DNA from 3 places in the Oceanobacillus sp. NCCP-135 genome. Region 1 is predicted to be linked to each of the others. Evidence: predicted binding sites of a transcription regulator. Region 1 holds the regulator's gene; each other region holds the start of a gene.
What was found. Region 1 encodes CtsR, which represses protease genes until heat stress. Its sites were predicted from a motif close to ATGGTCAATAAAGGTCAAACA; they were not measured.

Region 1 (10,461 bases):
TTTCATATATATAAATAGAGTAGTGAAATCACTTTTACTATAATTTTTTTTGAATCTGCTGTAATATAGGAAAATATAGACTAAAAAGGAGGTGTGGGAAATGGGTGCTTTTTTTGATCAATTCATTGGGGATGATTTTTTTATAATTATGACTCGTGTGCTGATTGCTCTAATCTTATCAGGATTAATTGGCTTTGAACGTGAATTAAAAAATCACTCAGCTGGTTTTCGTACACACATTCTTGTTGGTGTTGGAGCTTGCTTAATGATACTGATGTCATTATATGGATTTGAGACATTTATTGAAACATATGATAATGTTCGTTTTGATCCTGCTAGAATACCATCATATGTAATTAGTGGGATAGGCTTTCTTGGTGCTGGTACGATCATTGTTTACGGTGGAACAATTCGTGGCTTGACTACCGCTGCTTCTATCTGGACCGTTGCTGGAATTGGATTAGTTGTTGGTGCAGGAATGTATGCAGCAGCAGTTTTTACAACATTAGTCATCTTGCTAAGCTTAATTTTTCTTAATAATTTTGAAAAACTGTTTACCAGGGGGAGAATTACGAACAATGTAATAGAAATTGTTGCATTACCAGAGCTGAAAATTAATAATATAGTAGCAATTTTTGAAGCGTATCATTTAACTATAAAAAAAGTCGAAATTATAAAAGTAGAAAATAACGTACGAAATATTTTTATTAAAATTGAGCGAAAGAAAGATTTGGATCGTGTATCTTTGTTTGGGGAAATTTCTAGAATTGATCATGTAAAGAATATTTCCGAATTATAACTGTGTGAAAAACCGTATGAAAAGCTTGGCTTATCATCAGGCTTTCTTCCTCCCTAGGAAACTTCAACATTCAAATGCGATGGATAACTTAGGTTCTTGATTAGCTACTTCCAGCTTCAGATCCAGCGCTAAAGCGACTAGCAGATCTTTTGGTAGGGCAAGTAACCGCAGTCTTAGACTTCACAATCCTCCACTATGATATAGAAGGCTTGCTGATCGGCAAACAGTGGCTTAGTCGCACTAATATCCTTGTGGTGAAAGTCAACATCGGCTCGTACCTCACCGTGATTCCTTTTAAATGAACTTGCTTTCGTCCTTAAAGGGGAAAGTTTAGTAAATTTTATCACGCATTAACGGGCTGTAATACCCCCACCTCCAAGCGTGAGAAATCCCAAACGTGAAGGTGGGGGAGGAAGGGAAACCCTCACTGAATGAAGTTTCACTTTATACTCTGGAGTGCATCTCATTGCGAGTCTTTTGGTGGGACGAACATAATGCAGTTCCGGATTGCTCCAATTCGTACGTTGCTAAACCGGTGCTCTTATGCTATTGTCCATCAAATCTATAAAGTTAGATTTTTACCATGTTTTTTTTTTCTATTTTTTGTCTAAAATATATTTATCTGACCAACTTGTTTGCATCTTACATAAATTGAAGTATAATAAAAATAAAGTCAAAGATAGTCAAAGTCAAAGGCTTATAACATAAAGGGGAGGTGACTCCTTGAGTAATATTTCAGATGTAATTGAAAAATATTTAAAAAAGATTTTACAAGCTAAAGGTCAAAATGTAATCGAAATTAAGCGTAGTGAAATAGCTGATCAATTTCAGTGTGTTCCCTCACAAATTAATTATGTGATTAACACAAGGTTTACTGTGGAAAAGGGGTATATAGTAGAAAGCAAACGTGGTGGTGGTGGGTATATTCGAATCATGCGTGTCATATATCAGGATAAATCTGAGCTCATTGATGAGATTATCCGAATGGTAAACCCTAAAGTGACCCAGCAAGCATCCATTGATGTACTTGAGCGGCTTTTGGAAGAAGAAATTATTACCGAACGAGAAGCGAAGATAATTCTAAGTGCAATTGGCAGGAATACGTTAGCGTTTCAGCTTCCACTCCGTGATGAGGTTCGTGCACGCATATTAACAGCGATGCTAACAGCCCTAAAATATCTAAACAAATAAAGGGGGTAAAACAAAATGAAATGTCAAGAATGCCAAGAGCGGCCAGCTACACTTCATTTTACCCAAGTAATTAATGGTAACAAAGCGGAAGTTCATGTTTGTGAGGTTTGTGCAAAGGAAAAAGGCTATATGATGTATCCGGAGGAAGGATACTCTCTTCATAATTTGCTCTCAGGACTATTTAGCTTTGATTCTGCAAAAGTGGGAAGTCATCATGATAATACATTTAAACAAGTACATGAGCTTCAATGTCCAAAATGCGAAATGACATTTTCAGAATTTAAACGGGTTGGTAAATTTGGTTGTGCTTCTTGTTATGAAACATTTTCCGAACGACTTGATCCGATATTTCGCCGAGTACATTCGGGAAATACCAAACATTTTGGTAAAATTCCTAAACGTAAAGGCGGAATTTTGCATGAAAGGAAACAACTGGAAGATTACAAAGTTCAGTTGCAACGTTTAATTGAATCGGAAGCCTTTGAAAAAGCAGCACAGGTAAGAGATAAAATAAAGGAATTGGAAAATCGAAAGGGAGATTTGGAAGCGGGTGATAATTCATGACATTACAGCACTTTATGAATGAAGCGATAAGTCCATGGATGCGTGAGGAAGGACCAGACAGTGATATTGTTTTAAGTAGTCGAATACGTCTTGCCAGGAACTTCTCGGAGGTTTCTTATCCGATATTGGCTGATCTGGAAAAACTGGAAGAAATTCGTGCCTTTTTTAAGAAAGAATATGAACATCGGTCATTCCATGATTATAAGGATTTTGCATTTATTCCCATTAGTGAATTAACGACAGTTGAAAAACGAGTTTTAGTTGAGAAGCACTTGATCAGTCCGCATTTAGCGAAGCATGCACAAGCGGCAGCAACACTGATATCAAAAAATGAACAGGTGTCTGTCATGATTAATGAGGAGGACCATATTCGTATTCAACTATATTTTCCTGGATTTCAATTAAGTAAGGCATTAAAAAAAGCATTTGAGTTTGATGATTGGTTAGAGGAGAAAATTAATTATGCTTTTGATGAAACAAGAGGATATTTAACGAGTTGTCCAACGAATGTTGGTACAGGCATGCGCGCCTCGGTTATGATGCATCTCCCAGCACTTGCAATGACGAAACAAATCAATCGAATGATTCCTGCTATTAACCAATTAGGACTTGTTGTTCGTGGTATTTATGGAGAAGGTAGCGAAGCATTGGGTAGTATTTTTCAAATCTCAAATCAAATTACACTTGGAAAGTCTGAAGAGGATATAATAGACGATTTAGAAAGTGTTGTTAGACAATTAATTGGTCATGAAAGAAAAGCACGAACTTATTTAATGGAGCAATCGAGTACAACGTTAGAGGATCGAATTTTTCGTTCCTATGGTGTTTTGGAATATAGCCGGATCATTGAATCAAAAGAAGCTGCGAGGTGTTTATCCAATGTCCGGTTAGGAATTGATCTGGGACTCATTAAAAATACTTCTCGAAATATACTTAATGAACTGATGGTTCTTACACAGCCAGGATTCTTGCAGCAATATGCAAAGAAAACATTAACAGCAAACGAACGCGATATGCTTCGTGCGACTTTAATACGGGAACGATTACAATTGGAGAAATAGATAGGAGGAAATTCTTTATGATGTTTGGACGTTTTACAGAAAGAGCACAAAAGGTGTTGGCATTATCACAAGAGGAAGCAGTCCGATTAGGCCATAATAATATTGGTACGGAGCATATTCTATTGGGACTTGTACGTGAGGGAGAAGGAATTGCTGCCAAAGCATTGCAGTCTTTAGGTCTTGAGGTACCAAAAATCCAAGAGGAAGTTGAGAAACTTATCGGTGTAGGTAAACAGCCAATGCAATCCATTCATTATACACCGCGTGCTAAGAAGGTGGTTGAATTATCCCAGGATGAAGCAAGAAAGCTTGGCCACTCTTATGTTGGTACAGAGCATATTTTACTCGGGTTAATTCGTGAGGGCGAAGGTGTTGCTGCACGTGTCTTAAATAATCTTGGAGTTAGTTTAAATAAAGCCAGACAGCAGGTGCTGCAACTTTTAGGCAGTAATGAATCACAGGCTGGCAGGCAGGGTCGTGGACAACAGACAAGTGCAAATACACCGACACTTGATTCTTTGGCAAGAGATTTAACTGTCAGTGCAAAAGAAGGAAATATCGATCCAGTTATTGGCCGCAGTAAGGAAATTGAACGGGTTATTCAAGTGTTAAGTAGACGCAGAAAGAATAACCCAGTTTTAATTGGGGAGCCAGGTGTTGGTAAAACAGCTGTTGCAGAAGGATTGGCGCAGCAAATTATTAATAACGAGGTTCCGGAAACATTACGAGATAAACGTGTGATGACACTTGATATGGGAACAGTAGTTGCAGGCACTAAATACCGCGGGGAATTTGAAGACCGCCTCAAAAAAGTGATGGAGGAAATTCGCCAGGCGGGTAATATTATTCTGTTTATTGATGAATTGCATACATTAATTGGTGCCGGTGGTGCAGAAGGAGCGATTGATGCATCAAATATTTTAAAACCATCTCTTTCCCGTGGTGAGTTGCAATGTATCGGGGCAACTACATTAGATGAATATCGTAAATATATTGAAAAGGATGCAGCACTCGAACGCAGATTTCAGCCAATTCAAGTAGATGAACCAACACTGGAGGAAACGATCCAAATTCTAAATGGTTTGCGTGATCGTTATGAGGCACATCATCGTGTAACAATTACAGACGATGCTATTGAAGCGGCAACTAATCTTTCCAACCGCTATATTACAGATCGTTTTCTGCCAGATAAAGCAATTGATCTCATTGATGAAGCAGGGTCAAAGGTTCGCTTGCGTTCCTACACTGTTCCACCAAACCTGAAAGAACTGGAACAAAAACTGGAAGAAGTGCGTAAAGAAAAAGATGCAGCAGTACAAAGTCAGGAATTTGAAAAAGCAGCTTCTTTGCGTGATTCGGAGCAGCGTCTGCGTGAGGAATTAGAAGAAACAAAAAATGATTGGAAGGAAAAGCAGGGTCAAACGGATTCAGAAGTAACGGTGGAGGATATTGCCAGTGTTGTTTCTATTTGGACCGGGGTACCAGTCTCCAAGCTTACAAAGGATGAAAGTGATCGGTTGTTAAACATGGAAGAGACTTTGCATCATCGGCTAATTGGTCAGGAAGAGGCTGTTAATGCAGTATCTAAGGCGATTCGTAGAGCCCGCGCTGGATTAAAGGATCCTAAGCGTCCAATCGGCTCTTTCATTTTCCTTGGTCCAACAGGTGTCGGTAAAACAGAGCTTGCCCGTGCGCTGGCAGAAGTAATGTTTGGTGATGAGGATGCCATGATCCGGATTGATATGTCTGAATATATGGAGAAGCATGCTACATCGCGCCTTGTTGGTTCACCTCCAGGTTATGTGGGATATGAAGAAGGTGGCCAGCTTACGGAAAAGGTACGCACAAAGCCTTATTCGGTTGTATTACTTGACGAAGTTGAAAAAGCACATCCAGAAGTATTTAATATTTTGCTGCAAGTATTGGAGGATGGCAGGTTAACAGACTCCAAAGGTCGTGTGGTAGATTTCCGAAATACCGTAATGATCATGACATCAAACGTTGGAGCAAGTGAGTTAAAACGTAATAAATTCGTTGGGTTCAATCTTGATGAAGAAGGTCAGGAATATAGTGACATGAAGAAAAAAGTGATGGATGAACTGAAAAAGGCATTCCGTCCGGAGTTTTTAAACCGGATTGATGAGACAATTGTTTTCCATTCACTTGAGAAGAAACATATGAAGGATATTGTTGTTCTGATGATTGAACAGTTAAAACGCAGATTAAGGGATCAGGAAATCGAATTATCATTAACCGACAAAGCCATTGAAAAGATTGCGAATGAAGGATTTGATCCGGAATACGGGGCACGCCCATTAAGAAGATCCATTCAGAAAAATATAGAAGATTTATTGTCAGAGGAAATGCTTAAAGAGACCATTGCAAAAGGCCAAAAAGTAAAAGTTGGGCTTAATAATAAGGGAGAGTTTATTGTACTTTCATAGAAAAGTGGATATTACTGAATATTTCTGCTTAAAAGCTAGAAGAGACCAATCTTCTAGCTTTTTTCAAAAAATTTAAAAACCCCTTATCATGGCAATATGTAATTGTGGCATGAATATGGAAATATTTTAAGCAAATTGATAGAGTCCTGTAACTTTTAACGCTTCAAAATCGTATATAATAGAGATATAAAGAAGGGATAGAGAAATGTGGCAAAACGTAAAACGAAGTATGTGTGCCAAGAATGTGGATACGAATCTGCTAAATGGATGGGAAAATGTCCGGGCTGCAATCAATGGAATACATTAGTCGAAGAAATCGAAGCATTGAATGTACGGAACAAGCATACATTTAATGTGGGTTCAAAATCAGCCGGAAAGCCGGAAAAAATCACATCCATTGAATCACAGAAAGAACCACGTGTAACGACCTCGATGAAGGAGTTTAATCGTGTACTTGGTGGTGGAATTGTCCCTGGGTCACTCGTTTTAATTGGTGGAGATCCCGGTATTGGTAAATCAACCTTACTCCTGCAAATATCCTCCCAATTAGCTGAAAAACAACTGCCAGTTCTGTATATTTCAGGGGAGGAATCTACCCGTCAAACAAAGCTTAGAGCAGATAGGCTTGGGGTAAAAGCTGATTTATTATATGTTTTGTCGGAAACCAATTTATTCGATATTGCCAAGCAAATTGAAGAAGTTCGACCATCATTTGTTGTCATTGATTCGATTCAGACCATTTTTCGTGAGGAGGTTTCCAGTGCTCCAGGAAGTGTGTCACAGGTTAGGGAATGTACGAGTGAACTGATGAAAATAGCCAAAACAAATGGAATTCCGATCTTCATTGTGGGTCATGTAACGAAAGAGGGAGCGATTGCTGGTCCGAGACTTCTAGAGCATATGGTGGATGCGGTGCTCTATTTCGAAGGGGAAAGACATCATACTTATCGTATTCTACGTGGTGTAAAGAACCGGTTTGGCAGCACGAACGAAATGGGTATTTTCGAAATGAAGGAAGAGGGACTTCGTGAAGTATTGAACCCTTCCGAGATATTTTTAGAGGAACGCTCACAGGGGGCTGCAGGCTCTACTGTTGTTGCATCAATGGAAGGTACAAGGCCTGTGCTTGTAGAGATTCAAGCATTAATTTCACCATCCAGCTTCGGGAATCCGCGGAGGATGGCTACAGGGATTGATGCGAATCGTGTGCCATTACTAATGGCAGTGCTGGAAAAAAGGGTAGGATTAATGCTACAAAATCAGGATGCTTACATTAAGGTTGCGGGTGGTGTGAAGCTTGATGAACCAGCAATTGATTTAGCGATAGCCGTAAGCATTGCTTCAAGCTTTCGTAATCAGCCAACGAAGCCTGATGATATTTTCGTAGGTGAAGTGGGTTTAACGGGGGAGATCAGACGGGTATCCCGGATTGAACAACGTGTACAGGAAGCAGCTAAGCTTGGATTTAAACGGGTTATTTGTCCAGAGAAAAACTTGGATGGCTGGCAGGTTCCGAAAAGCATTCAGGTTATCGGTGTGAATACAGTACAGGAAGCATTGGATGCAGGGCTAAAAAGATAATAAATCGGGCAGCTTTATTTGATATTCAAAAACGATTATGGTAGAATGATATGTTTTACGAATTGAATGTTTCCTGTAGCTATGCTATGCTTTATTTGAAATCATAGTCTATTTCTTATTTTTATGGGATTATTTTTGGTTTTAAAAGGTAATAATAAAGGTTAGGAGGTGACAGTGGTGCTAAAAAAGATTGTACATTTATTTTTTCTTATTTTGGGTGGTACCATTGGGTATTTATATGTACCAGATATTATAAATTTATTAGATTTTACTGATGCAAAATGGGTAGCATCCCCGTATTTAGGCTTATTAATTGGGGTAATTATATTTTTTATTTTTACTTATTGGCTGGCAGATTATATTGTTGGATTCTTACGATGGGTGGAAGAAGCACTTATAAGATTACCAGCTATGGATTTATTCTTTGGGAGTATCGGTTTAATTGTTGGACTAGTAATCGCCTATTTTATTAATATGCCACTGCAGGATATTAATATCGAAATTGTTTCACAGCTATTACCACTTTTTATTATGATTTTATTAGGTTACTTTGGATTTCAAGTTGGTTTTAGACGTAGAGAAGAATTCAGTAATTTTTTAAATATAAATAAAAAGGACCGGGATAAACGAAAAGTTGCAGCAGAAGATCCGGAACAAAGCCAACCGAAGGCGAAAATATTGGATACGAGTGTTATTATTGATGGACGAATTGCGGATATATGCCAGACTAATTTTCTGGAAGGAACACTGGTTATTCCGCAGTTTGTCTTAGGAGAATTGCAGCATATTGCTGATTCATCAGATGCTTTAAAACGTAATAGAGGTCGCCGGGGACTGGATGTGCTAAATCGTATTCAGAAGGAACTACCTGTTAAAGTAGAAATTTACGAAGGCGATTTTGAGGAAATTCATGAAGTTGATAGTAAGCTGATTAAATTAGCCAAAGTAATTAATGGTATTGTTGTTACGAATGATTTTAATTTAAATAAGGTTTGTGATCTGCAAGGGGTCAGTGTGTTGAACATTAATGATCTGGCAAACGCAGTAAAACCTGTTGTTTTACCCGGAGAAGAATTAATGGTACAGGTAATCAAGGATGGAAAAGAGCATAATCAGGGTATTGCTTATTTAGATGATGGTACAATGATTGTGGTAGAAGAAGGCAGAGATTATATCGGCAAAACAATTGAAGTGTTAATTACGAGTGTATTGCAAACCTCGGCAGGCAGAATGATTTTCGCAAAACCAAAATTACTTGAAAAAGCACAATAAAAAGGGTATAACTTATAGAGGATATAGTAAAAAGTGATAACGAAATAAGTTATCACTTTTTGTTACATGAGGGATAAAAGAAAAAACACTGAATAGATATGTTAAAAGCTAGAGAGGAGCTCATATTATGACGAAAGAAGTCCGTGTAAGATATGCACCTAGCCCAACAGGTCATTTGCACATTGGGAACGCAAGGACGGCATTATTTAATTATTTATATGCAAAGCATTTCGATGGTAAATTTATTATTCGTATTGAGGATACCGATGACAAACGAAATGTGGAAGGCGGCGAAGAAAGTCAGCTTACATTTTTAAACTGGCTTGGTATCGAGTGGGATGAAGGTGCAGATGTTGGTGGACAGTATGGTCCGTATCGCCAAACAGAACGGCTTGAAATCTACAATAAGTATGTTGAAGAATTGCTTGAAAGAAATCTTGCCTACAAATGCTATGTGACAGAAGAGGAATTAGAAGCAGAACGCGAGGAGCAGCGTGCGAACGGACAAGTTCCAAAATATTCGGGAGCCCATCGTAATCTGACTTCTGAACAAATCGCTGCATTCGAAGCAGAAGGACGTAAACCTAGTATTCGCTTACGTGTCCCTGAAAATCATACCTATACATTTGATGATCTGGTACGTGGGAAAATCAGCTTTGAATCAAGTGACTTTGGCGACTGGGTGATTGTAAAGAAAAACGGTATCCCGACCTATAATTTTGCAGTGGCGATTGATGATCATATGATGCAAATCAGTCATGTTCTGCGTGGAGAAGAGCATATTTCAAATACACCAAAACAAATGATGGTCTATAATGCATTTGACTGGGAAGTACCTACCTTTGGTCATATGACATTAATTTTAAATGAAGAACGCAAGAAACTAAGTAAGCGTGATCAGCATATTTTACAATTTATTGAGCAATATCGTAACTTAGGTTATCTACCTGAGGCGCTATTTAATTTTATTACGTTACTTGGCTGGTCTCCAGTTGGGGAAGAAGAAATCTTTGATAAAAAGACATTAATTGAGATATTTGATCCTGAACGTCTTTCAACTTCAGCGGCAATTTTTGATCGCCATAAGCTTAAGTGGATGAACAATGAGTATATTAAAGCTTCTGAGCTTGAGAAGGTTATTGATCTAGCAATGCCGCACTTAATTGAAGCGGGTAAACTACCAGAGAATATGGATGAGGAACAAAGGAATTGGGCAGAAAACGTCATTGCCCTGTACCGGGAACAAATGAGATATGGTGCAGAGATTGTCGAATTAACAGAGATGTTCTTTAATAAAGAGATTACATTTGATGAGGATTCTATGGTTGTGCTACGTGAAGAACAGGTGCCAGAAGTCCTGCAGGTTTTTGCAGATAAGCTGATTCATTTGGATGACTTTACAAAAGAATCAATTAAAGCACAGTTTAAAGCAACACAAAAAGAAACCGGGCATAGAGGAAAAAAATTATTTATGCCAATTCGTATTGCTACAACTGGTCAAAAACATGGACCAGAATTGCCTTTTGCAATAGAACTATTAGGTAAAGAA
Region 2 (10,461 bases), on a different contig from region 1:
ACACCAATCCAGACCATTTATCAAAATTACCTTGAAATTCTTCTGCTTTCTCTCGTTTTACTTCATCCGATTCTTCTTCATTATCAAGAAGAGTCTCCAACAGAAAATATTCTCCTTGTTTATCCTTTTCTGTAAATAACCAATTTCTCAAATAAGTGTCAGCCATATCCATCTCGGCATCTGCTTGAATCCAGGTAAAACGGAATGTACTATCTTCTTCTTTTATTTTTGAAGGGACTTCTTCGAGGCTTATGACCCCACGCTGTTTTAAAGAAAATAATCCAGCGATAAAACTTTCAGACGGTAATTGTAAATACCCATTCAGATATTTAACTAATAATGGATCTGCCTTTTCAAGTGTTCTCAGCAATCCATCTATACTCTTATCACCACGATAGCGATTGGGATGGATAATAAGTAAAAATATTGCAACCGCTATAACTGCTCCAATTAACAAGCTCAGGATCGGCACAACTTTTTCCATATTCGCCTCAAGGTTTTCTCCCCGCTCAGCCAACTCACGTTCTTCCGCTAAAATCTCTTCTTCCATCATCTTATCCTTATCCAGCTCCATAGCATCGAGTTGTTCTGCCGGAAAGATATAACGAATCATGGAGGTTTCATCAGCATTCAACACTGTATTTGTATATTGAATACCGTTTTTTATTGCCGTAATTTTTCCAGTTTCAGCTTCATGCAAAAAATAATGTGTTTGATCCGTTACATTTTGCGCCGGTGAATGGATGGAAATTTCCACATTATTTAAATCCGTTTCATTGGAATCATCAAAAAAGGAGTACTCCAGCTCTGCGATGTCTGCGTATTTATTCACAGAGCCTTTCACCTGATAGCTATACAATACCTGCTTCGTTTCATCGGTTGAATCAGAAAAAATCTTGAATGCTCCATCTTCTTCCTCGACCTGCAGAGAGTCAAGACTTTCTGTTGAAGTAGTTGGATCATTATCTTTTGTAAGATATGCATTAAAATTAGACACATCTGATTCAATCGAACGGGTCATTCCTTCAAATGAACCATTAAACGTATATGTAAAAAGCTCCCGAACATGGATAACTCCATCCTCAGCAATACGAGCATCAATGGTTACATTATCGATTGAAAATGAATCCTCTTCTGAACAGGATGTTATAACGAATAATAAAAATAGCAATATAATTGCGGTTAGAAATTTTTTCATGGTTACAGACCTCCTACATGTAGTACGGCTAAAAGTACATAATAGTTTCACAATCTAAGCTAAAAGACAAAGAAACTGCAATGAGGGGGAATTCGACTGTCTCTTCTCCTTCTTCACTTACTAAAACAAAAGCTGAGAAACCCTCTCAGCTTAAGACTGTGCTTTATGTAAAATCTCCAGTACATTTCTTAAATCTTCAACAGCTATTTGACCCGGTGCAGATGCTTCTTTCCCGATCCCAAATGTTGCTGCAGAACCAAAGATTTCTCCAGCAATTCGACTGATAACACCCAAGTCTCCCATTGCCATTGTTATAATCGGGCGATTTGCGTAGTTGGTACGCATAATGTCCGTAGCCGCTAATAATGTAAGAACATCTTCTGCATTTCTTGGCATTACAGCGATTTTTGGAATATGTGCTCCTAAATTTTGCATTTTCTTCAGTCTTTCAACAATGTCTTCTTTTGGCGGTGTTTTCTCAAAGTCATGATTAGACATAATGACATAAACATTATTGTCCTTTGCTAGTTGCATTAGACTTTTTAAATTTTCCTTCTGCGAATACAGTTCGATATCCACAAGATCCAGTAAATTTGATTGTATGGCAGTTGAAAGCAGCTCATAATAATACTGATCTGTGATCTGTTTATTTCCGCCCTCTCTATGGCTTCTGAACGTGAAAAGAATTGGAATTTCTTCTAGCTGATTACTTATTTTTAAAAGTAGTCTTTTGGTTGCTTCCAAATTCTTTACATCATCAAAAACATCTGCACGCCACTCGACAATATCTGGCTTTACTGTTTTTATTTCCTCGATTTCGTTCATTAACTCTATTTCGTTTCTTCCCATTAACGGAACAATAACCTTTGGAGTTCCATCGCCTATTTTAATATTTTTCACCTGAATCATGTTCATTGCAGTAACCCTCCTTTACAGGTAGTATTTCTTTTATACTATTATACTTTCCATCTTCCAAAAAGAAAAAAATAGGCTTATACTAATTCTTATTACTAGATCGAAAAGAGGATAAATAAAATGATGAATGAAAAGAAAAGCATTGTCTTAATTGGTTTTATGGGTGTGGGAAAAACCACAATCGGCACGTGCCTTGCAAAAAAAATGAACAGAAAATTTATTGATATTGATGAAGAAATCGAAAAAGAATATACTATGCCAACATCAGCTATTTTTAAAAAATATGGAGAAAAGGTCTTTCGCAAAAAAGAGAAAGAGATGATCGAACACTTTTCCAAGCAAAAGCATAAAGTCATTTCTGTTGGTGGAGGAGCGTTTTTACAACCGGAGATTCGTGATATCTGCATAACAGAATGTATTGTGGTTTTTTTGGATTTATCCTGGGATGCTTGGAAAGAAAGAATCGATTTACTAATTGAAAGTCGTCCGGTCTTACAAGGAAAAACGATCGAAGAAATAAAGGAACTTTATTATCATAGACAACCTATTTATAAAGCGCATCACTTAAAAGTTCAAACAGATAATGTAAAGCCCGAGGAATTAGCAGATTCCATTGCTGATGCCTTGCAAAAGAAGTGGGAACTTAATCAGTAGATTACTCGTAGTAGAAAGCAAGGGGGAATTTTCCCTTGTTTTTTCCCTAAACAACAGCTAGCTTATTTTTTAAAAAGACTTGTATAAATGCTGTCTAAGCGTTATAATAGCCTTTGTGATTAAAATAATTATAAAATGCGCCCATAGCTCAGTTGGATAGAGCACTGGTTTCCGGTACCAGGTTTGTCGGGGGTTCGAATCCCTCTGGGCGCGCTCAAACAACAAGGCAGGGTAACTAGCGAAAAGTTTATCCCCTGTCTTTTTTTTAGGTTTATTTTTCCTGTAAATGGGAAAAATAAGTAGTATGTTTTAACTAAAAAATTTGCCGAACGTTTTCGTTTGACCTTCATTGACCTTTTAGTTATGATAAAAATAGATCCAATACATATGGATGAACGTATTGAAATAAAGGAGGAATTTTAAACATGAATTTAATACCCACAGTTATTGAACAGACAAACCGTGGAGAGCGCGCCTATGACATTTACTCACGTTTACTGAAAGACCGCATCATTATGCTGGGAAGTGCGATTGACGATAATGTAGCAAACTCAATTGTTGCACAGTTATTATTCCTTGAAGCAGAAGATCCGGAAAAAGATATATCATTGTACATCAACTCACCAGGTGGATCCATTACTGCTGGCATGGCTATTTTTGACACAATGCAGTTTATTAAAGCTGATGTATCAACCATTTGTACTGGGATGGCAGCATCTATGGGAGCGTTTTTGCTAGCTGCTGGAGAAAAGGGAAAACGTTTCGCACTACCAAATAGTGAGGTGATGATTCATCAGCCATTAGGTGGAGCCCAAGGACAAGCAACCGATATTGAAATCCATACTCGACGGATTATTGAAATAAAGAAAAAAATGAATCAGATCCTTTCTGAACGAACAGGTCAACCAATGGAAGTCATTGAACGTGATACAGAACGTGATAACTTCATGACTGCTGAAAAATCTGTTGAATACGGAATAATTGATAGAATCCTTGAAAGAAATTCTAATAAATAAAATAAACTCCCTTTCATAAGAAATGAAAGGGAGTTTATTATGGTTTTGAAACAAATGTAGTTAAGTGATTTATTGCTACTTCTTCATCTGGACCTTCCGCAATTAATGTAACAACTTCTCCCCGAGTTATCGCCAAACTCATTAATCCCATAATACTTTTTGCATTGACTCTTTTCCCATCTTTTTCAAGAAATAAATGTGCGGAATAGCGATTTGCCTCCTGAACAAATTGTGCTGCTGGTCTAGCTTGTAACCCTGTATCTAGTTCAATTTTGACGGACTTTTCAACCAAATCATTCATCCTCCCCAATTTAAGTAAACGCTACCATTCACTAGTATGATCGACAACAATACCTGTTTCTAAGTTCAGCTATTGCTGCCGAAATAATCTATCATAAAAATAGTTCATTAATTCACATAATTATTATATCATGGATCTAGTTCGAAATAAATAATTTTACAATATATTACTTCTCTTGTAATGCACCACGACGTTTGATTTTTTCAGCAAAATCATCTATCTTTTTCAGTCGGTGATTCACACCGGATTTGGAAATCTTCCCACTGGATACCAATTCCCCTAACTCTTTTAAAGAAACATCCTGATGCTGTACACGTAACTTTGCTATTTCCTGCAATTTTTCCGGAAGCTGATCAAGCCCAACTGTTTGCTCAATCAAATTGATATTTTCAATTTGGCGAAAAGCAGCTCCAATTGTTTTATTTAAATTTGCAGTTTCACAATTCACCAGTCGATTAACAGAATTACGCATGTCCCGAATAATTCGTACATCTTCAAATTTAAATAACGCATTATGTGCACCTATGATGCTAAGAAATTCAGTAATTTTTTCCGCTTCTTTTATATAGACAATGTACCCATTTTTACGTTCTAAAGTGCGTGCACGAAGCTCAAACTTATTTAATAAATCACATAATTCTTTATTATGTTCATGGTAATAGTTGGAAATTTCTAAATGATAGGATGAGGTTTCCGGATTATTAATCGATCCACCAGCTAAAAATGCTCCACGTAAGTATGATTTATTACAGCATTTTTTTGCTACATACTTCTGAGAAATTGTTCGATTAAATTTATAGGGTTCTTCTAAAATATCCAATTTAGATAAAAGATTACCGACATCTTCTTTCAATCGAACAATATACACATTATTTTTCTTCAATTTCATTTTCTTACGGACAAGCAAATCAACTGGAAAAGGATAAATCGATTTGATCAATGTATAAATTCTACGTGCAATGGCTGCATTTTCTGTCTGGACATCCAATACATAATCCTGTTTTGATAAGGAAATAGCTCCATTCATTCTAATTAATGCAGCTATTTCAGCTTCTATACAGCAATCATCTAATTCAATCCCCGTTAATTCCTTTTTTATTTCTGAAGCAAAGGACATTCATTTTCCCTCCTTTACTGTATTTTTCGTTAAACTAACCAATCTTTTCTATGGAACGAGGAAACTTAAACTCAATCTTTAAGAAAAACGCTAAAGCGTCTTTCTAGAGGTCAGAGGTTAGACTGGAAGAAATCGGCAAAAGAGCCGATTTCGTTTCTACTTTCTTACCATTCACGGAACGTAAACATCTTTAATTAGTTTTCAAAAGGGAATAAAGTAATTTGGCAATTTTATTCGTGTCATGCCTTATTGTGGATTGTGAGTGATCGATTATATCTCCTTCAATAATTTCGAGTTCCATTTCCAATAAGCGTTCTGTATCATAAATTACCGGCTCCGCATTTTCTTCTGCATATACTGCTCGTAATGATTTTTTAATTGGCTCATTATGCACAACGATACCGTCAATACAGCCATCGCCAATATGATGACTAATCGCTTTAACATGATCTGAGGCTGTATAACCGGTTGTTTCTCCTGCTTGTGTCATTACATTACAAACATAAATGACCTTGCCTTTGGATTCCTTAATAGCAACATCTATTTTAGGTATAATAAGATTTGGTAATATACTTGTATATAAGCTTCCTGGAGCTACGACAATTAAATCGGCTTTTTCAATCGCCCTGACAGCATTTGGCAAAGGCGAAACTGGCTGCGGACTTAGGAATACACGCTCTATTTGTTTATTCGAAAGTGGGATATTGGATTCACCAGATCTAATGGTTCCATCCACCATTTTTGCATGTAATGACATATTCTCATTTGATATGGGGTATATTTTCCCCTTTACATTTAATACACGTGAAATTTCTTTGATGCCTGTATAAAAATCACCCGTAATCGATGTCATGGCTGCAAGCAATAGATTCCCCAATGAATGCCCTGATAACCCATTACCAACAGCAAAACGATGTTGAAAAAGCTCGATCAGCATCGGCTCTGCATCAGATAGTGCTGCAATCACATTACGAATATCTCCTGGTGCAGGTATTGCCATTTCACTCCTGAGTCTTCCAGTACTTCCACCATCATCAGCCACGGTCACTAGTGCCGTTAAATGAATTGGCAGGTTTTTTAACCCCCGTAAAAGAACTGGCATTCCGGTTCCACCGCCGATAACGACGACACGTGGCTGCTTTTCTTGATTCATAATTAATGTCCCTTTCTTTTATCAATATCACGATGTGTAATATGGGTTGTATAACCAGTTGATAATTGTTTTCCAAAATACTCGGCAAGTGCTACTGAACGATGCTGACCACCTGTACATCCAATTGCTACTACTAGCTGTGATTTGCCCTCTTTTTTATATTGCGGGAGCATAAATTGTAATAGGTCAAGTACTTTTTCATTAAACTTTTCAGTATCAGACCATTTAAAAACATAAGAAGCTACGTCTTTATTTAAGCCAGTTAACGGCTGTAAATGTGTAACATAATGAGGGTTTGGCAAAAAACGAACGTCAAATACCAAATCTGCATCTATTGGCAAGCCATATTTGAAGCCAAATGAAACCATATGCACGGAAAAAATTTCCTGTTTTTCCTCGGTATAAATCTTCAATATTTTTTCACGTAATTCCTTCGGTTTTAAGCTGGTGGTGTCAATAATGCGTTGCGCTCTTCCACGAAGCTCATCAAGAATTTCTCTTTCCTGCTGAATACCATTTAGAGGTAAGCCACCGACAGCCAATGGATGTGACCGTCTTGTTTCTTTATATCTGCTGACAAGCTGCTCATCCTTTGCATCTAGAAAAAGCATATGCTCCTCTAACCATTCTTCTTTTCCTAGAATATCCAGTGCTTCAAACAATGAATCAAAAAATTCACGTCCGCGCAAATCCATAACAAGTGCCACTTTACGAATATTATTCGTGGAATCTTTCATAAGCTCCAGAAATTTAGGAAGTAACGTTGGTGGTAAATTATCTACACAGTAATATCCCAAATCTTCAAAGCTTTGAACAGCAACTGTCTTCCCCGCTCCGGACATACCTGTGATCACTACCAATTTTGTTTCCTGTTCCTTGCTTCTCATTTTTACTCCCCCTTAAAATTGCCGTTTTACAATGCGGATGAATCTAATCTTGACTCAAGCAGTTCATATTCCTCCGTATAGGAAAAAGCTCCATATACAGCTTTGGAAGACATGATATGCTCAAAGATTTCTCTATCCCCTTCCGCCATAGGCAAATGTTTAATTTTTTCAAGAGGAATCCATTCTAATTCGCCCTCTTTACAGTAATCGGTAAGTTTTCCTTCAAATGTTTTACAAATAAATGTAAACATCATCCATTCCTGAACAATGCGATTATTTTTATAGATAGAAAATGTAAATGTTCCTGCTATTTCCGGATCCTGCAGCCTTAATGCTGTTTCTTCCCAATATTCTCGGACAACTGATTCTTTAATGGATTCTCCCTGTTCCATTTTTCCACCAGGAATTGCATACCAGCCTCTGCGCGGTTTCTTTAATAATAATACATGGTTATTATCTATTACTATGCAGTTTGTTACTCGCTGCATACCTCATTCACCCCGATCATCTTTAGCGAACAAAAATATAAACATTATAACCATTATATTAGAAAACCCGGCATTCGCCAAACTTTCTGAGCGGTGCCTTACTATAGGCAAAAATACCTTTCATCTGTGACCTGAATTTGCCTAAAGGTTTACTTATATACTTATGCAGAATCTATTATCTTTACTGCCAATAAAAATTCGTCAGCGATTTTCGTATTATTACCTCGACAAATTAGGACAAGATCTATCCAAAAAAAGGCACAGGCGCCATGCACCTGTGCAAGAAACTAATTTATCTATTAAAAGGGGGTCAATTAGTTATTTATATTGTACCCCAAAAATGTTGCGAGCGTGTTACAACAGCGTTAAAAAGCAATTACTAAAGTAAAAATAACTTTATATTTATTATGAATTTGTTGCTTTTAATTTTTCTGTTAATGCTTCAACATATTTAATTGCTTCTTCTGCTGCAATGCTTCCGTCACCGGTAGCTGTCACAATTTGTCGAAGTGTTTTTTCACGAATATCACCTGCTGCAAAAATCCCTGGAATATTCGTTGCCATATTTTCATTTGTCGGAATATACCCTTCTTCATTTGTAATCCCAAGTGATTTGAAAGGTTCACTCAATGGTACCATACCAATATAAACAAATACGCCATCTATCGGATGATTATATTCTTCACCGGTTTTGTTATTCTTAAGTGAAACACTGCTCACTTTTCCATCAGGACCATTGATTTGTTCTACCACGGTATCCCAGATAAACTCAATTTTATCATTATCAAATGCTCGTTCCTGAATGATTTTTTGTGCACGTAATTCGTCACGGCGATGGACAATGGTTACTTTGTCGGCAAAACGCGTTAAATAAATACCCTCTTCAACAGCAGAGTCCCCTCCACCGATTACTACTAGATGTTTATTTTTAAAAAATGCACCATCACAAACAGCACAATACGATACACCACGACCGCCGAGTTCTTCTTCACCCTGAATTCCAAGTTTTTTATACTGAGCACCTGTTGTAATGATAAGTGATCTAGTTTTATATTCTTTACTTCCGGCAATAACTGTTTTATAATCGCCGTTATCAATCACTTCTTTAATATCACCATAGGCATATTCAGCACCAAATTTCTTCGCATGCTCAAACATTTTATTGGATAAATCCGGTCCTAAAATATGGTCATATCCAGGATAGTTCTCCACATCTTCTGTATTTGCCATTTGACCTCCAGGGATTCCACGTTCAATCATTAACGTATCTAAATTAGCACGGGAAGCATAAACTGCTGCCGTCATCCCCGCTGGTCCAGCACCTGCAATAATTACATCAAACAATCTCTCTTCGGACATTTGAATCGCCCCTTCTACTTTATTATGCCATAATCAGCTTAAAATAATTAATCCGTTTCGTCTAATATTATGCTTATAAGAAAAACGCAAACGTATCATTCCGGATGCCAGAGGTCAGAAATCGGATTGGTAGAAACCGGCGAAAGACCCGATTTCGTTGCTATTTTATTCTCTTTTTACCAAGGTCTTTCTTCTTTTTCCAGCATAGGATGCTTTCTACAGCCTTCCTCCCATATCGCAAGTGCTTTAGAAGGCTCACCACTCTGATATGCCGCAATGCTATACCATCTGAAATAGGAGGGATGACTTTTTACAATTCCTTTATTTAGTAACTGGAATCGGCTATAAGCTTCTTTATAATAAGCCGTTCTTGCCATTGTGACAGCAATTCGTAATTTTTGCTGTTCATGAATCGGGTATACATTTAGTAATGCCTGAATACTTTTTTCATATTCCTGTTCTTGATCTAATTGATAATAGAATAGCGCTAAATTTGTATGACTGTATAGAGAGTTAGGGTCTTCATCTAAAATATCCAGCTCCATTTCAACTGCTTTCTTTTCATGTCCTGAACAGAATAATGCATGTGTATAATCATGCTTCGCCATATGATGCTCTGGGAAAACGATCATCATCTCTTCAAGGAGGGGTATCGCTTTTTCCCATTCCATGTTTTCCATATGATAGAATACTGTTTCCTGATAAATAAGAAGCTCATCTTCATCCTCGAGATCCCAATCAGCTTCGTCGTCTTCATCAATATCAATCAAATCTAATAAGCTTTCTGCTTCCTCGGTAAAATCACCATCTGACTCGTTATCAAGATATGTTAATGCATACTTTCTGGCATCATGTAATAAGCCTAAATGCGCATAATTATTCGCTAATAGGTAATAGCAATCTACATATTCTGTTGATTGTAATACTTCCATCAGCAATTGATTGGCTGTATGATATGCTCCAATTTCCGTATATATAATTGACATTTGACACTGATATAATGGGTCATTCGGTTTCTCTTCTGTCGCTTTTTTTAACCATTTTAATGCAATGTCAAACTTTCTTTTTTGAAAAGCTTCTACACCCTTTGTAAAGTAAAAATCACCTTCGGGAATAAAAGGGATAATATTATTTAGTTTACCATTTGCTTTTAAATTTTCCTGTTGCATGCATATCCCCCTAAAATTCGCTACATCCGAACAAATTATATCATATTCATTTGGGGAATAATATAGTATTTTTACTTATATGAAAAGAGCTATTTTCAAACAGGTGTCACTGCATCATGCAGCAATTGATCTAATTCAGCTATATAGGTTGCTTTTTGTTCATCCGTCCATTGCAAAGCTTTTGCCATATAATTAATCACATCT
Region 3 (10,461 bases), on a different contig from region 1:
AGATTTCATTTAGAATTTAAATTAAAGAAGTTTAAAAATACATTTTGAATTATCTTTCTCATATAAATTTCATTAGTAAAGGAGGCTACCCTTCATGAAGATACACGTAAAGAATGATGACGGTGCTATGTATGAAGCCTTACAAACGGACGAAAACATGTACACTTTTACAACAGAAGGGAAGACATATAATCTTTCACTTTCGGAATCTAATGGTAATTTATATTTCAGCGACTTTACTGGGACGCAAAAAAAGCGAATGATAAAGGCGATATTTTTAAACAAAGATATTTTAGAACAATTGAGGGACGCAAGAAAAAATCGGTATCAAGATTTATTATATTACAGTGGGGATGAAAAGGAATTCGATAAGTTAGTTGATGAGGTCAATAATGACAGATAGTGAATTCCATTATGAAGTAATATGGGTACTTAAAGCTAGAGTCTGACTTGCAGAAATGAAACCATTTAAAATCAATCGTATGTTCGTGTTTCTTAATTCAAAAAATACCCTTTCTGTGAGACCACATGAAAAGGCTGTAGATATTGTAGTATATCCCGGTTTTAATTTAATGGGTATTATTGGATCTATATCAATAATGTTTTTGTTGTTTATACCGTACTTGATAGAGAAAAAAAGGTTTTGATCGATGCCTGTTATTCTGCTTTAACAGGTTTTGCTCTCAAATCATTTTTGGTGAGCACAATACAAACCCACTATAAAAACATAAAAAACAATAAAGTTTTTTACGCTAGATGACAGCTGCACATTCAGTAGCCATTAGAAAAACCCGCTGAGCACATTTGCCAGCGGGTTTCATCTTATATTATATTTTATAATTTTTGAACAACAATTTTATCTTCTACAACATCTACATGAACATTTTCCACTTCGTCTTCTTCTTCTAAAATCAAGTCAGTAAGCTGATCCTCGATTTTATCCTGGATGACTCTGCGTAAAGGTCTTGCACCAAAACGCTTATCATAGCCAAGTCGCACTAATTCATCCTTTGCTGCATCTGAAATGGTAATGTTAATATTATTTTCTTCAATTGTGTTTTGTAATTCTTCAAGCATAAGGTCTACGATTTCAAGTAGGTTTTCCTCAGTCAGCTCATTGAAATTAATGATTGAATCAAAACGATTTAGGAATTCCGGTTTGAAATAGGCTGCAAGGTTTTCCAGTGTTGTTACAGATTCATGTGTTTCACTGTTAAATCCAACATTTATTGGTTTTACACCTGTACCGGCATTACTTGTCATGATAATCACCGTTTCCTTAAAGCTTACTGTTCGCCCATGAGAGTCTGTCAGATGTCCATCCTCCATAATTTGCAGGAACATGTTTTGTACATCCGGATGTGCTTTTTCAATTTCATCAAGCAGAATAATTGAGTATGGGTTATGGCGTACACGCTCTGTTAACTGACCTGCTTCCTCATGACCAACATATCCAGGAGGAGAACCAATTATTTTGGACACTGCATGTTTTTCCATATATTCACTCATATCCAAACGAATCATTGATTCACGAGAGCCAAATAACTCTTCCGCAAGTGCTTTCGTTAACTCTGTTTTACCAACACCGGTTGGTCCAACAAATAGGAAGGAACCAATTGGACGGTATTTTGATTTTAATCCTGCACGGCTGCGACGGATTGCTTTTGCAACTTTATCAACCGCCTGATCCTGGCCGATTACTTTTGCACTTAAACTTTCAGTGATATTTTTCATTTTTTGCTGTTCATCTGTTTGAAGTTTTGTTACTGGAATACCGGTTTTTTCTTCTACAAGCAATTGAATGTCAGAAATATCCACATCAATCACCTGTTCTTCCCCTTTTGCTGCTTCCAATTGTTTTTGCAGCTGGATCTCCTGATAGCGAAGATTTGCAGCTTTTTCATAATCCTCTTTTTCCGCAGCTGCCTCTTTATCCTTAATAATTTCTTCCAGTCGCTGATTAATGGAATTTGAATCTTTGACTGCATTGGCTAAATTCAAGCGTGAGCCAACTTCATCCATCAGATCAATTGCTTTATCCGGCAGGAATCTATCCTGGATATAGCGACTTGAAAGTGTTACAAAAGCTCGAATTGCCTCATCAGAGTATCGTACCTCATGGAATTTTTCATAACGATCCTTTATACCATTTAAAATTTGAATAGCTTCTTCAGCAGATGGCTCTTTTACGTGAATTGGCTGCAAACGTCTTTCAAGGGCAGCGTCCTTTTCAATTTGACGGTATTCTTTCAATGTTGTTGCACCAATTAATTGCAATTCGCCACGTGCGAGGGCTGGTTTTAAAATGTTTCCTGCATCCATCTGTGAGCTTTCTGCAGTTCCGGCACCAACCAACAGATGGATCTCGTCCACAAATAGAATAACATCCTGACGCTCCTGCAATTCTTGAATCAATTGTTTCATTCGTTCTTCAAATTGTCCGCGAATGCCTGTGTTCGCCACTAATGATGCGACATCCAGGAGATATAGTTCTTTGTTCATCAGTTTTGTCGGAACATCGCCTTCCGTTATTTTAACAGCTAGTCCTTCCGCAATTGCCGTTTTACCAACACCAGGTTCACCAATTAATACCGGATTGTTTTTGTTTCTTCTATTTAATGTTTCAATAACACGTTTTACTTCGTGATCACGGCCAATTACAGGATCGATTAATCCTGCTCTTGCAGCACCAGTAACATTTTTTGCTAATTGGTCGATCAAACCATTTCCATTGTTCCCTTGTTTTTGTTTTGTCTTGGTTGTTGCTTTATTGGATCCGTTACCTTCAAAAAAGTTATTTGCGAATGCTTCATTAGCATTTCCGAATGGTGAATTTGAGAAAAAGTCATTTGAATTCATCATTTTACCTTGGATTTCCCGAAAGCAATCATTACAAAGATGCATTTGAATCTTCTCATTATTCATTTGCATTGCCATATTAATATTGGCTGGATTTACTTTACAATGTTGACATTGCATTTTCCATTCCTCCTTGAATTTTTCAATTATATTAATCAATGTTTGACTTTGACTATCTTTGACCTTATGACTTTATTATACTCTGACCTTTTTTGACTTTCAAGTGTTTTGGGCTAAAAATTTTAAAAAAAGTTTATTTTTTATGTGGGGAATTGTGAACTTCGGCTTATTCATTGTGAACTTCGGCTTATTCATTGTGAACTTCAGCTTATTCATTGTGAACTTCAGCTTATTCATTGTGAACTTCAGCATTCAGTCAGATTACGCATAAAAAAAACAGTTGAAAGTCACTTAGACTCTCATCTGTTTATAATTTTATTTAGCAGCCAACTTTTCCTTATTACGCAGTTCCACACGCCTGATCTTTCCGGACGTCGTTTTCGGAAGCTCCTCCAAAAACTCAATTTTCCTTGGGTATTTATATGGTGCCGTTAATTTTTTGACATGATCCTGCAGTTCCTTGACCAAATCGGGATTTGTAGTATCTACACCATCACGAGCTACAATAAATGCTTTTACAATACTGCCACGCACTTCATCTGGACTTGCGACAACGGCACATTCTTGAACATAGGGATGTTTGACCAAAGCATCTTCTACTTCAAATGGTCCGATCGTATATCCGGAACTGATAATGATATCATCACTACGACCTTCAAACCAGAAGTAACCATCTTCATCCTTATATGCCTGATCACCTGTTACATAGTAATCGCCTCGCTGGGACATTTTCGTTCGCTCTATGTCTTTATAATACGCTTTGAACAATGCTGGACTGTCAAGTTTAAGTGCAATATCGCCTACTTCATTTACAGCCACTGGCTTTCCTGATTCATCGATAATCTCCACTTCATTTCCTGGCGTTGGTTTCCCCATGGAACCAGGCTTTACCTTCATCCCTTTCATGATCCCAAGCAATAATGTATTCTCAGTTTGACCATAGCCATCACGTACAGTAATATCGAAATACTTGCGGAATGTATCGATAACCTCTACATTCAATGGTTCCCCTGCAGAAACGGCACTATGAAGGGCTGGCAGCTGATAATCATCCAAATTATCCACCTTTGCCATAATCCGATATTCTGTTGGTGTACAGCATAATACATTAATTTCATAATTTTGTAGGAGGCTTAAATAGGTTTTCGGATCAAACTTCCCGTCATAAATAAATCCGGTTGCACCTGTACCAAGAACAGATAGGAATGGACTCCAAATCCATTTCTGCCAGCCAGGCCCAGCTGTTGCCCAGACTTTATCCCCTTCATTGATGCATAACCAATTTTCAGGTGCTGTCTGTAAATGGGCAAAGCCCCAGCCATGTGTATGTACAACACCCTTTGGATTTCCGGTAGTACCGGATGTATATGGCAAAAATGCAATATCGTCCCGTGTTGTTGCAACCACCTGCAGCTCTTCTGACGCATTCTCTTGCAAACGATCAAGAAATAGCCAGCCATCTGCAGGCTCGCCAACTACAAATTTCCTTAATTGATCATACTCTTTAATTTCCTTATATTGATCCACAAAAGGGAAATAACTAACAATACCACTGACTTCACCATGTGTTACCCGGTACTGCAAATCCCTTGTTTTCAGCATTTCCGAGCTTGGTATAATAATAATTCCCGTTTTTAATGCGGCCAGATACACCTCATACACATCGATCAATCTTGGTATCATGACGAGTATTTTATCGCCTCTTTTTAAACCATTTTCCAGGAAAGCGTTCCCGATCCTATTGACATTATTCAATAATTGTTCATATGTAATTTCCTTCGTATCCCCGGCTTCATTTTGCCAAATCAATGCTTTTCTCGAAGAATCTAATGCGTAACGTTCCATTTCCATTGCAATATTATAATCCTTCGGTGCAATTAAATCCTCTCTATTCATCACATCATCCCCTATAGCTAGTGTATTAATTTATTATAGCAAAGATTAAGAAAGTTTTAAATAAAAATCATTCAATGTATGTAAACTGACAAAAAGAGGCTGACCCAGGCTGCAATGCGCATACTGAGTAAACCTCTCATTTTCATTAAAATCCATATATTCCTTCTGGCAATGTGTCTTTTAAGACAAGGTCATCTAAACTCTTAAAGCTATATCCTTGTTTTTTCAATTCAGTAATTAGGTTCTGCAGTGCTTCTGCATTATCTGATGATACGGTGTGAAGCAATACAATTGCCCCTGGATGAACCTGTGCCATAATTTGATCAAATGCGTACTCCCAGCCTTTTTGTTTACTTGTTTCCCAGTCAATAAAAGCCAATGACCAAAATATGTGAATGAGTCCCAGGTCATTCGCCCATTTCAATGTTTGCTCATTAAAAATCCCTCTAGGTGGTCTTAAGTATTTCATTTCCTTTTGGCTTGATACCTCTGCCACTGCTTCTTCCAATGTTTCTAACTCTTTTTGCATGGCATCCTTTGAAAGTATCGAAAAATCAGGATGATGATAGGAATGATTTCCAATAATATGCCCTTCATCTGCCATTCTTCGTACAAGGTCAGGTTCACTATCGACATAATGACCTGTTACAAAAAAGGTTGCTGGCACCTCCTCTTTTTTTAAGACATCCAGAATATCTGCAGTATATCCTTGTTCATAGCCATTATCAAAGGTTAAATAAATATTTCTTTCACCTGAAAAATCAGCATAATAGGCACCATACGTATCCAATAGTTCCCGGTACTTACCTACATCTGGAATTTGATGATCCGCATTTTTCTTATATCCCCAGCCATAACCTCCGGAAGCCTCAGAATCTGTAATGCCAATAAAAAAGATAAGAAAAGCGATGATTGGTAAAGCTACAATTCTTGTCAGCATAACACCCCACCTTTTTTCTTACCTTTTCCTAAACAAGCCGAATTTATTCGGATTATAAAATAATCGCAGCAATCCATCCAAAGATAAATAATGGAATATTATAATGGATAAATGTTGGAACACATGTATCCCAAATGTGATTATGTTTTCCATCAGCATTCAGGCCAGATGTTGGCCCAAGTGTACTATCAGATGCTGGAGATCCGGCATCTCCCAATGCCCCTGATGTACCAATTAATGCAGCAGTTGCTAATGGAGAAAATCCTGCAGCTAAGCAAATAGGGACAAATAGGGCTGCAATAATCGGGATAGTACCAAACGAAGATCCAATCCCTAACGTAACGATTAACCCAACTAGTAGTAAGATAAATGCAATAATTGCTTGATTATCTCCCAATATTCCTGAAGATACTTCCACAAGTGCTTGAACTGCTCCAGTTTCTTTTAAAATATTTCCAAATCCAGATGCAACAAGCATTACAAACGCAATTGTTCCCATCATTCCGATGCCTTCAGAAACGATGTTGTCCCCTTTTTTAAACGGAACGACGAGGAACAGGAACATGATTACGAGTCCTGTCAGGGCACCTGCGATTAGATTTCCAGTAATTATTTGGACTATCAGTGCCGCTGCAATTGCAACAATTGTCAGCATATGCTTTTTATTAAATGTAACTTCTCCTGTTTGAGATGGAATTATTGCTGCTTCAGTGCCACCTGCTCCGGAAACAGCATCCCGATCCTTTCTATACGTGATAAATATAGCAATAAATAATCCTACAATCATTCCTGAACCAGGAATTAACATTGCCAAAGCAGTTTCTCCTGTAGTTATTGCTGCACCGTTTTCCTCCATACCTAACACAATTGTTTTGTGAAAAATAAGTCCAAAACCTGCTGGAATCATTACATACGGCGCTTTTAAACCAAATGTCAATGCTGTTGCAACAGCCCGGCGATCCATACGCATGTTATCAAAAAGCTTTAATAATGGCGGAATTAAAATTGGTATAAATGCAATATGCACAGGTACCAGATTCTGTGATAAAGATGCCACACCGGCAATTGCCAATAGCATCATTGTTTTCTTTCCTGTCAGTACACGAATTAAATAGTTTACTAGAATTGTGGTAATTCCCGTATAGCTAATTGATACGGCAAAAGCACCAAGCAAAATATAGCTTAACGCTGTATTCGCCTGACCTCCCATACCTGCAACCAACATATCAATGGAATCCACTAATGAAAGTCCTGCCAATAAACCAGCAGTAAGTGCTGCAGCAATAATTGCAATGATAACATTCACTCGTAATAAACTAAGAATTGTCATAACTAATACGGATATAACAACGACCCATTCCATTCTCATTTTCCCCTCTCTATATCTATTAATTATTATTATTAACTTTAATACTTTACTATGATAAAGTATTAAAGTGTAAAAATCAACCCTTTTTTAAATAAAAATAAAACCCTGCCGGTACAAACAGGGTTTTCACTTTTATGGATCTTTCACAAAGTACTGGAAAATTAATAGGTTTGTTTCTTTAAATACACATTGTACCGGTTCCGAATAAACCAACTGATCCAACTTTCCCCACAAAATGTGATTGAACCACTTTTATTTTAGATTAAACGAAAAGGATACATGATCCTGTATGGGAATCCAGGCTCCAATTCCTTGCTTTGTTACATTTTTAATAACAATTGACTTTTTAGAGCCTTTTAATTGGATGTACACCTCTCCAAAAGTAACCTGACCTTTTTCATTCACTGCTGGGGCAAACGCTTGTAAGGTAGCGGTTTTTTTTGCTGGAACATTATATGAATTATCTTTTTTTGTATTTTTTCCGATTACTGTTTGATACGAGAGAGGCAAATCGGTTTTAGTTTTTGATTTTAACAACATCATTTTTTTAATGTCATCAGGATTATTTATTTTATTCGTAAGTGCACCTCTGATTTCCTTTTCTTCTTGTTGATTGTAATTCATTTCCTGATTGCTTTCTCCACCCAAATTATTCAGTTCATTTAGATTGATTTGCTGATATTCCCAGTTAATTGTTGTTTCATCAGATTTATAATTTAGCGGCCAGCGCCCAATGTACACCATCCCCCTGTAACCAAATGCGATGGGTGATGGCTTGATGGATGTTTCATTTAAAAGTTTAATTAAATCGGGATTATCAATCGGCGTATCCATTGATTCCATTAGTTCCTTTGTTGTTTCACTTGGTTCAATAACCTCTTGATCCTCTGTTGAGTTTGGATACGTATTTTCTTTGGATATTGTCAATACATGGCTCGGGATTTCATATTCGCCCTTAGGCTTTTCCTTTTCTTCGCTGAGGCCATTTATCGGAAATAAGAAAATAAACACTAATACCATAAATGCTATGCTATAGATTCTTCTATTATTCATGTGTCCCATTCCTTTCCTTTTTCCATAGTTTTTTCGGACACAAGAATTTTATACCTGTATTTTTCTAAGGTGTATTTATTTACATACTTAATTCAATTGTTTCAATGCTTTCCTCAATTTTGATACTATCTTCAACTGAACGAATCATCGAACAGTTACGTCTGGATATTTCTAGGTTCTTAGATAATTTTTCCGGATCCAGATGATAGCCTTTAATCACATATTTTAAAGAAATGCGTTCGATTCGATTTGCTTCTTCAGCATTTCGCTCCACATCTGCATATATAATAAGATCCGCAACTTCTGTACGTTGTTTTTCCAGTATTTTCCGAAAAACAGACCCGCTACATCCCGCTATCGATGCTACCATTAGCTGAAAAGGACGGTATCCATGATCTTCATTTCCGGAAATCGATAATTCCCCATAGTCCAGATCAATACGCATCCCGTTTTCTTTTAAGTGAAATTCCATGATTAACCCCTCCATTTTTTAATTTACTACTTTTACTATTACCTATATTGAATTTAGTTAATCTACTTTTTGTATAATTGACCTATAATATAAAAAGACTTACATTTAGTTATAGAATAACACAAATGAGGGAATAAAATGGTTTCTGTTAAAACAAGGTTTTGGATTTTAATAGCACTTGTAACAATTTCAGGTTTCTCCCAAGGTATGCTTTTACCCTTACTGGCAATTATTTTAGAGCAAAATGGCATTTCTTCATCTGTAAATGGTCTTCATGCAACCGGATTGTATATTGGAGTACTTCTTGCTTCACCATTTATGGAAAAACCAATGCAGAAGTTTGGCTTTAAACCAATTATTGTCACTGGAGGATTGCTTGTCTTTATCTCTTTGGCTTTATTTCCATTTTGGGAAGCGCTTTGGTTTTGGTTTATCCTGAGAATGATGATCGGAATCGGGGATCAAATGCTGCATTTCGGTACGCAAACCTGGATTACTACAACAGCGACAAAAGAAACAAGGGGCAGAAGTATTGCTTATTATGGATTATTTTTCGGGTTGGGATTTGCACTAGGACCATTAATGACCAGACTTTTATCTATAAACGAAGCCCTCCCCTTCTTGTTGTCTGCCATTCTCAGTATGCTCGTATGGTCGACCATGCTATTTGTACGAAATAAATGGCCCCAGCAGGAAATGGATACCATTCATGCATCAAGCTCTATAGGGAGATTTGTACAAACAGGTAAAATTGCTTGGGTTGCTCTCCTTCCAGGCTTCGGTTATGGATTTTTAGAAGCATCCTTACATAGTATTTTCCCTATTTACGGGTTGAGAATCGGACATGATGTTGGTATTTTATCATTAATTATCCCCTGTTTTGCGGCAGGCAGTCTAATTACCCAATTGCCGCTCGGGATATTAAGTGATAGGGTTGGTCGGAAGCCTATTTTACTTTTTGTATTAACTGCCGGAATAGGCTGTTTTATTTTGGCAGCAATATTTGAGATCTCTGTGCTTGCATTATTTATCCTGTTTACTTTAGCCGGGATGTTTGTCGGGTCACTGTTTTCTCTCGGTATATCCTACATGACCGATTTACTCCCTAGCAATTTACTTCCTGCAGGCAATTTGATGGTTGGGATCACCTTCAGCATTGGAAGTATTAGCGGGCCATTTTTAGGCGGAATCTATATAGAAGCATTTCCCGGGATATCATTTTTCTATTTAATCGTTGCAGTGCTGGTAGTTATCGTGGGCGCTATCTTTTTTCAAAGTGGTAAGAGAGCTGTGCTTGAAGGATGAGCTAGCTCTTTCTAGATGAAAAACCTGCTTTCCGGGCGATATCTGCGATCTCCGGGCGATATCCTCGATCTCCGGGCGATATCCGCACGCTCCCGGCGATATTCTCGCGCTCCCGGCGATATCTTGCGGTCTCCAGGCGATATTCCCGATCTCCGGGCGATATCTCCGATCTCCCGGCGATATTCTCGCGCTCCCGGCGATATCCTCGATCTCCGGGCGATATCCGCACGCTCCCGGCGATATTCTCGCGCTCCCGGCGATATCTTGCGGTCTCCGGGCGATATCTGCGCTCTCCCGGCGATATCTCGCGCTCTCCGGGCGATATCTCACGGTCTCCAGGCGATATCCCCGATCTCCAGGCGATATCCCCGATCTCCGGGCGATATCCGCACGCTCCCGGCGATATTCTCGCGCTCCCGGCGATATTCTCGCTCTCCGGGCGATATC

Region 2: a site for CtsR is predicted at 3,104-3,124, ahead of clpP (ATP-dependent Clp endopeptidase proteolytic subunit ClpP). Genes of this name have one in related genera too.
Region 3: a site for CtsR is predicted at 3,059-3,079, ahead of AC6HVZ_RS11305 (ATP-dependent Clp protease ATP-binding subunit). Genes of this name have one in related genera too.

Annotation. Positions count from the first base shown of each region.
Region 1 covers NZ_BAAKSZ010000018.1:70,417-80,877, reverse strand. The annotation lists gene AC6HVZ_RS13365 (MgtC/SapB family protein) at 101-799, shown strand; gene AC6HVZ_RS13360 (CtsR family transcriptional regulator) at 1,523-1,990, shown strand; gene mcsA (protein-arginine kinase activator protein McsA) at 2,006-2,554, shown strand; gene mcsB (protein-arginine kinase McsB) at 2,551-3,615, shown strand; gene clpC (ATP-dependent protease ATP-binding subunit ClpC) at 3,633-6,059, shown strand; gene radA (DNA repair protein RadA) at 6,267-7,640, shown strand; gene AC6HVZ_RS13335 (PIN/TRAM domain-containing protein) at 7,818-8,912, shown strand; gene gltX (glutamate--tRNA ligase) at 9,040-10,461, shown strand, end outside.
Region 2 covers NZ_BAAKSZ010000006.1:4,036-14,496, forward strand. The annotation lists gene AC6HVZ_RS05855 (DUF2207 domain-containing protein) at 1-1,198, opposite strand, end outside; gene aroD (type I 3-dehydroquinate dehydratase) at 1,349-2,113, opposite strand; gene AC6HVZ_RS05865 (shikimate kinase) at 2,234-2,767, shown strand; tRNA gene AC6HVZ_RS05870 (tRNA-Arg) at 2,905-2,980, shown strand; gene clpP (ATP-dependent Clp endopeptidase proteolytic subunit ClpP) at 3,193-3,783, shown strand; gene AC6HVZ_RS05880 (HPr family phosphocarrier protein) at 3,821-4,075, opposite strand; gene whiA (DNA-binding protein WhiA) at 4,251-5,201, opposite strand; gene AC6HVZ_RS05890 (gluconeogenesis factor YvcK family protein) at 5,392-6,354, opposite strand; gene rapZ (RNase adapter RapZ) at 6,357-7,241, opposite strand; gene AC6HVZ_RS05900 (8-oxo-dGTP diphosphatase) at 7,268-7,729, opposite strand; gene trxB (thioredoxin-disulfide reductase) at 8,135-9,088, opposite strand; gene AC6HVZ_RS05910 (tetratricopeptide repeat protein) at 9,265-10,257, opposite strand; gene AC6HVZ_RS05915 (glycerol-3-phosphate dehydrogenase/oxidase) at 10,353-10,461, opposite strand, start outside.
Region 3 covers NZ_BAAKSZ010000014.1:36,725-47,185, forward strand. The annotation lists gene AC6HVZ_RS11300 (hypothetical protein) at 95-403, shown strand; gene AC6HVZ_RS11305 (ATP-dependent Clp protease ATP-binding subunit) at 835-2,979, opposite strand; gene mbcS (acyl-CoA synthetase MbcS) at 3,295-4,875, opposite strand; gene pdaA (delta-lactam-biosynthetic de-N-acetylase) at 5,021-5,815, opposite strand; gene AC6HVZ_RS11320 (Na+/H+ antiporter family protein) at 5,868-7,178, opposite strand; gene AC6HVZ_RS11325 (YfkD family protein) at 7,437-8,237, opposite strand; gene AC6HVZ_RS11330 (OsmC family protein) at 8,317-8,709, opposite strand; gene AC6HVZ_RS11335 (MFS transporter) at 8,848-10,014, shown strand; gene AC6HVZ_RS11340 (hypothetical protein) at 9,937-10,344, opposite strand; gene AC6HVZ_RS11345 (hypothetical protein) at 10,341-10,461, opposite strand, start outside.